One region of the Janthinobacterium sp. GW821-FHT03A03 genome, then DNA from elsewhere that is predicted to be linked to it. Evidence: predicted binding sites of a transcription regulator. Region 1 holds the regulator's gene; each other region holds the start of a gene.
The links. The regulator HrcA, encoded in region 1, represses chaperone genes, less so after heat shock. The targets are predictions, from matches to a motif close to TTAGCACTCNNNNNNNNNGAGTGCTAA.
Positions count from the first base shown of each region.

Region 2: a site for HrcA is predicted at 1,031-1,057, ahead of rpoH (RNA polymerase sigma factor RpoH). Genes of this name have one in related genera too.
Region 3: a site for HrcA is predicted at 1,070-1,096, ahead of groES (co-chaperone GroES). Genes of this name have one in related genera too.

Region 1 covers NZ_JBWKUZ010000001.1:1,285,424-1,287,674, reverse strand. Annotated here, with positions in the region: gene AC07VI_RS05965 (HAD family hydrolase) at 1-468, shown strand, start outside; gene hrcA (heat-inducible transcriptional repressor HrcA) at 569-1,585, shown strand; gene fur (ferric iron uptake transcriptional regulator) at 1,628-2,059, opposite strand; gene AC07VI_RS05950 (outer membrane protein assembly factor BamE) at 2,159-2,251, shown strand, end outside.
Region 2 covers NZ_JBWKUZ010000012.1:77,718-79,968, forward strand. Annotated here, with positions in the region: gene rpoH (RNA polymerase sigma factor RpoH) at 1-867, opposite strand, end outside; gene ftsX (permease-like cell division protein FtsX) at 1,330-2,250, opposite strand; gene AC07VI_RS20165 (cell division ATP-binding protein FtsE) at 2,247-2,251, opposite strand, start outside.
Region 3 covers NZ_JBWKUZ010000001.1:530,558-532,808, reverse strand. Annotated here, with positions in the region: gene groL (chaperonin GroEL) at 1-487, opposite strand, end outside; gene groES (co-chaperone GroES) at 538-828, opposite strand; gene AC07VI_RS02435 (hypothetical protein) at 1,354-2,100, shown strand.

The sequences.
Region 1 (2,251 bases):
TTTGAAGCGGCGGGCGAGGATGCCGCCCTGGTCGATGGCGCCATCGTGCACTTTTTGGCCGCCCGCAACCGTGTCCAGCCCTATGACGATGTCTTGCCTGGCTTGGCCTGGCTGCGCCAGCGCATGCTGGTCGGCTCCATCTCGAATGGCAACGCGGACCTTGAAATTATCGGCCTGGCGCAGCATTTCAAGGTGTCCATCGCCGCCAGCGATTTCGGCGTGGCCAAGCCCGATGCCAGCATCTTCCTGGCCGGTTGCGCCGCGCTGGGCGTGGCGCCGCACGAAGCCGTGTACGTGGGCGACGACCTGTATTTCGACGTGACGGGGGCGCAGGGGGCGGGCATGCGCGCCGTCTGGATGAACCGCAAGGGCAGCGACGCGCACCTGGCGGCTGGCGTGCAGCCGGACGCCATCTGCGCGAACTTTGATGAATTGCTGCTGTGGCTGCAAAGGCAACTGGAAGATTGATCGCCGCTGACCGGGCGAACGTGCATAATAGACGCTGTTGACGCACGTTTGGCCGCCTTCGTTGCCGTTTGCGTCACAGTACCTTGCTTAACTACACACCATGCAACTCGATACACGTGCCCAAACACTGCTGAAAGCCCTGGTCGAGCGCTATATCGCCGACGGCCTGCCGGTCGGTTCGCGCGCCTTGTCGAAAATTTCCGGTCTCGACCTGTCGCCGGCCACGATCCGCAACATCATGGCCGATCTGGAAGAGCTCGGTTATGTGGCCAGTCCCCATACCTCGGCCGGACGCATCCCCACGCCGCGCGGCTACCGCATCTTTGTCGACACCTTGCTGACGGTCAAGCATCTCGATGAACACCTGGTGGAGTCGCGCCTGCGCCTGCAGACGCCGCAGCCGCAAAAAACCATCGCCAATGCGGCGCAGATGCTGTCGTCGCTGTCGCAATTTGCCGGCGTCGTGCTCAGCCCGCGCCGCGAATCCGTGTTCCAGCAAATCGAATTCCTGCGCCTGTCCGAAAAACGCATCCTGCTCGTCATCGTCGCCCCCGGTGGCGACGTGCAGAACCGTTTATTGCTGACGGAGGCGGACTATACGCCGGCGCAACTGGTGCAATCGGCCAATTACATCAACCAGAACTATGGCGGCCTGTCGTTTGACGCCGTGCGCGTGCGCCTGCAGGGCGAGTTGCGCCAGCTGCGCGACGATATGGGCAGCCTGATGCAGGCGGCCGTGGAGGCGGGCAGCGAAGCGATGGCCGATCATAGCGACGATATGGTGATTTCCGGCGAGCGCAACTTGCTCAGCGTGAGCGATTTGTCATCGAATATGCACTCGCTGCGCCAGATGTTCGACATGTTCGAGCAAAAAACGGGCCTGATGCAGCTGCTCGACGTGTCGAGCAAGGCGACGGGCGTGCAGATTTTCATCGGCGGCGAGTCGAACCTGGTGCCGATGGATGAGATGAGCGTGGTGACGGCGCCGTATGAAGTCAACGGCAAGATCGTGGGAACGCTGGGAGTGATCGGACCGACGCGCATGGCTTACGAGCGCGTCATTCCGATAGTCGATATCACGGCGAAATTACTGTCCAACGCACTCAGTCATCATTGAACGTCAGGCCGGCCGTTCCCTTGCGGAAACGGCCGGCTCGTATCAGGCGGATTTGTGCGGGCAGGCCGTCTTGATGCAGTTGCCGTAGATAGCCAAGGCGTGTTCGGCGATCTTGAAGCCGCGCTCTTCGGCCACTTTTTGCTGGCGGATTTCGATGTCTTCGTCGAAGAATTCTTCGACCCGGCCACAATCGAGGCAAACCAGGTGGTCGTGGTGGGAACCTTCGTTGAGCTCGAAGATGGCCTTGCCGGTTTCAAAATGGTTGCGGTTGAGCAAGCCTGCCTGTTCGAATTGCGTCAGGACACGGTAGACAGTTGCCAAACCGACATCCATATTGTCGGCCAGCAGAATTTTGTAGACATCTTCCGCTGTCAGGTGGCGTACCGGGCTACTCTGGAAGATATCGAGTATCTTCAGCCGTGGCAGGGTCGCTTTCAGGCCGCTTGCCTTGAGATCACTAGGATTGTTACTCATGTTTGTTGCTCGTATGTGGGTCAGGTGCTTTATCATATAGCGTTTTGTCGGGGAGTGCCAAAATATGCATTTTTTGGCGGGCCGGTCACTCCTGGCGTTTTGTTCATTCAATTGAGGTCATTTATGCGCGTAACACCGGCTGTATTGCCATCTCTCTGGCACCGTCTTTCATTTCGAGCCCCAGTCGTGGCA
Region 2 (2,251 bases), on a different contig from region 1:
CATTTTTTTCAGCGCCGCCACTTCGATCTGGCGGATGCGTTCGGCCGATACGCCGAACTCTTCTGCCAGGGTGTGCAGGGTGGCGCCGGAACCGTCGTCGTTGGCCAGCCAGCGCGCTTCGATGATGCGGCGCGAACGGTCGTCCAGCTTGCTCAAGGCCGTTTCCAGGCCTTCCGATTGCAGGCGCGTCACTTGCTCCGCTTCCAGCACCTTGGTCGGCTCGCTTTGCTCCGACGACAGGTAGGCGATCGGCGAAAACTTGTCGTCCTCATCGTCGGTCGGCGACTCCAGGGCGATGTCGCGGCCGCTCAAGCGCGTTTCCATCTCGATCACTTCTTCGCGCTTCACGTCGAGCAGCTTGGCCAGCGCGTCGATCTGCTTCGGCGTCATCGCATCGAGGCCCGTCTTGTGGCTGCGCAGGTTGAAGAACAGCTTGCGCTGCGCCTTCGTCGTCGCCACTTTGACCAGGCGCCAGTTTTTCAGGATGTACTCGTGCATCTCGGCTTTCACCCAGTGCATGGCGTACGACACCAGGCGCACGCCCTGGTCAGGGTCGAAACGTTTCACGGCTTTCATCAGGCCGATATTGCCTTCCTGAATCAGGTCGGCATGCGGCAAGCCATAGCCCAGGTAGCCGCGGGCAATCGAGACCACCAGGCGCAGGTGCGACAGCACCAGCTCTTGCGCGGCGGCCAGGTCATTTTTTTCGCGCAGGCGTTTCGCCAGCGACATTTCTTCGGCGTGGGTCAACATGGGCAGACGGTTCACGGCCGAAATATAGGCGTCGATATTGCCCAGATTGCCGGTGAACCCGAGGCCCAGCGCGTTATTCTTGGTCGGAACCAATGCGGACGTTGCGGACATCATAGTCATGTTTTCTCCCTCGTAGTCTTGCTTTGTTCCAGTTGGCCATGTCACACGACAGGGCCCGTTTTTAGTTCGTTCTTGCGTATCCGGTCTTGCACTTTGCAGTTCGCGGCACCATCTATATCTGGCGCTCATGGCGATCCTGCCTGGGTATGTCCATATATTAGCACTCTCTGCTTGAGAGTGCCAATCAGCACATTTAATCGCTCTGATAGCCTATATGCTATGGGGTTTTAATGACTGATATGTAATCTAAAACATCGCGCCGGGCCGCATCGGCACTGCCATGCGCGCCCTTTTCTTGCTTCCCAGCGACAACATACATAGTCTACGGCCGCAAGCTGAAGCGAACCTTAAGAATACTTGCTTAATATCAAGATAACAGCAGTATGGGGTGAGTGTCAAAAAAACAAGGGGCAGTGAGGAATGGCGGCGCGCGTGGCGCCGCCATGGGAGGGAAGGTCAGTTCAGGCGCGCCAGATGGCGCTGCACGCAGAGGAAGGCGCCGGTCAGGCCCAGGCCCGCGCTGACGGCCAGCAGGCCGGCCATCGACAGCGGCGCCAGCGGCACCAGCTGGAATTCGGACGCGTACAGGCGGGCAAACTCGGCAATCGCGGTATTGAGCGGCTGCAAGGCCAGCGCCACGGCGCCCAGGGCCAGCGCGCCGGCGCACAGGCCCAGCAGGGCGCCCGTGTAATAGAAGGGGCGGTGGATGAAGGTGTCGGTTGCGCCGATCAGTTTCGAGATGCTGATTTCATCGCGCTGCTGCATCACTTGCAGGCGGATGGTATTGAAGACCACGGCGATGACGGCCACGCCCAGGGTGATCGCCAGCAGCAGCAGCACCAGGCGCAGCACGCCCAGCAGGGCCGCCAGGCGCTTGACCCAGGCCGAATCGACTTGCGCCGATTCCACGCCGGGCAGGTGGCGCAGCTGTTCCGCCACGGCGTCGACGTCCTGCGCTTCGCTGGCGCTGCTGAAGGCGTCGAGTTTCAGCACATAGCTGTCGGGCAGGGGATTGTCGCCCAGGGTGCTCAGCACGTCGGCCAGGCCGTTCTTGTTTTTCAGGGTGTCGAGCGCCTGTTCGCGCGGGATGAAGACGATCTTCGCCTTTTGCTCGCGCACGATCTTGCGCATGGCGCCGGCCAGGGCCACGGCCTGCTCGCGCGGCGTGTCGATTTTCAGGAAGACGCTGATTTCCGGGTCGACCGACATCTGCTCCGACATGGGACGCACGTTGTCGAGCATGGTCAGGCCGGCAAACGGCAGCGACAGGGCGATGGCGACGACGACGACGTTCAATAAAAAGCCGCCGGGCGACTTGCGCAGATGAATCAGCGCCGAACCGAGGGCGAAGCGGTGTTGACGGAACCAGCCTCTCATG
Region 3 (2,251 bases), 750 kb from region 1:
CGATGCGCTCGCCGATCGAGTAGTCGGAGTTGGCCGAGATCGCGCCAACCTGGGCGATTTCCTTGGTCGTGGTGCAAGGACGGGCGATTTTCGCCAGTTCTTCGACGGTGGCAGCAACTGCCTTGTCGATACCGCGCTTCAGGTCCATCGGGTTCATGCCGGCGGCAACGAACTTCATGCCTTCGCGCACGATGGCTTGTGCCAGCACGGTGGCGGTGGTAGTGCCGTCGCCGGCGTTGTCGCTGGTGCGGGAAGCAACTTCCTTGACCATTTGCGCGCCCATGTTCATGAGCTTGTCTTTGAGTTCAACTTCTTTCGCTACCGACACACCATCCTTGGTGACGGTAGGGGCGCCGAACGAGCGCTCCAGCACGACGTTGCGGCCTTTCGGGCCCAAGGTGACTTTGACTGCGTTGGCGAGGATGTTAACGCCTTCGACCATCTTGGCGCGCGCTGCGTCGCCGAATACTACTTCTTTAGCTGCCATGTTCAATTCTCCTGAGTTTCGGGATGTATCTGTCTACAACGTGGAAACAATTACTTGACGACGATCGCCATGATGTCTTCTTCGCGCATGACCAGCAGCTCATCGCCGTCAACTTTGACGGTTTGGCCGGCGTACTTGCCGAACAGGACGCGGTCGCCCACTTTGACATCCAGAGGACGGACTTTGCCGTCGTCGAGAATCTTGCCATTGCCTACGGCAAGGACTTCGCCTTGATCCGGTTTTTCAGCAGCTGCATCAGGAATGATGAGGCCGGACGCAGTCTTGGTTTCCTGGTCGAGGCGTTTGACGATGACGCGATCGTTCAATGGGCGCAGATTCATACAAAACTCCTTAAAGTTCAATGGATAGGTGTTGCTAAATGAATACATGCCTGGCACAGCGCCAGGCGTGCAGTCAGTGACCGCCGTTGAAAGCAGCCCGCAACGGTCAAGCAAACCCCATGTCATCGTGTGCATGCCGGCGCTGGGCAGTGGTGCATCGCGGCGTCGCCCGCCGCGTAGCGTTCCCTGCTGTTGCCCGGCATACACCATCATGTCCTGAGGATTGCTACGAAAGAGTTTGTTAGCACTCTCTACTAACGAGTGCTAATTATAGGGACGGTAGGGGGCTTATTCAAGGGCTTATTCACCGGGAAGATATGCATACACGTTCTGCGCAGCCTGCATTTACGCAGGGTTTGCGCTGGCGCAAGCCAACTTCCCGGGCGTCAGCAACAGGCGCGACTCTAGCATGCCCGCCAGGGGAGGGGCGTTCCTGTACGCACAGGAAACAGGGTTTTGCTATGAACTTTGATAAGATGATTGCAATTGCATATCAATATCGCCATCTGCGCCAGAAAGCACACCATGCCATTGACACTTTCCCGTTCCGCCCTGCGCCTGCTGGGCGCCGCCGCCATCGGCCTCGCCTGCCTGGGCCATGCCGCCGCGCAAACGCCCACCATTCTCGACGAAATCACCGTGGCGACCCTGACGCCGCTGGAAAAGGACATGCTGCTCAATGAGCTGTTCAATGACCTCAACAAGGATGACGACGACCAGGAAGCGCACGTGTGGGACAACGGCGGCGACAGCGGCGTGCGGGTGAAGGTCACATATAACTTCAGCAACTCCGGCATGACGGAACACAGCCTGAAGGCGCACATCTGCCGCGACCTGAAATTCGTCGTCACGGCGGGCGACAAGTCGCAGGACCTGAGTCGCCGCACCTGTTCGCAGAACAGCGGCCGTTGGGATGTGCAGGGCAAGGACCCGGCGCCCGTCGTGTATCCGCCCTTCCTGTCCGACGTGACGGTCGCCAAGCTGAATGCAAAGGAACAGAAATCCTTGCTGACGGCCGCCGTGCGCACCTTGAAAGATGAAGAGGATGGCAAGACGCGCCAGTGGAGCAACAAAGGCTTGGGTAATGCGGCGCCGCTGGCAGTGCGCCTGACGCCTTCGCGGACGGACGCCAAACCTGGCAGTTACCACCGTACTTGCCGCGACTTGACGATGGTGCTTGACGGCAAGGGCGGCCAACAGACGCTGACGCGCCGCTCTTGCGAAAACCGCTATGGCGGACTCGATATCGAACCCGATTACGTCGACGAGTAAAACGCTGCCATCGCGGCGCTGGCGGATGCGTGCAGATGGCGAAAAGCGCCGGGAAAAGCGTGTATTTCACGGCAACTGACCTGCATTGATGTAAATATGTGTGACAGCGGCGTGATTCGATTGACGCCCATGGAGCGTCCGCCCTATAGTG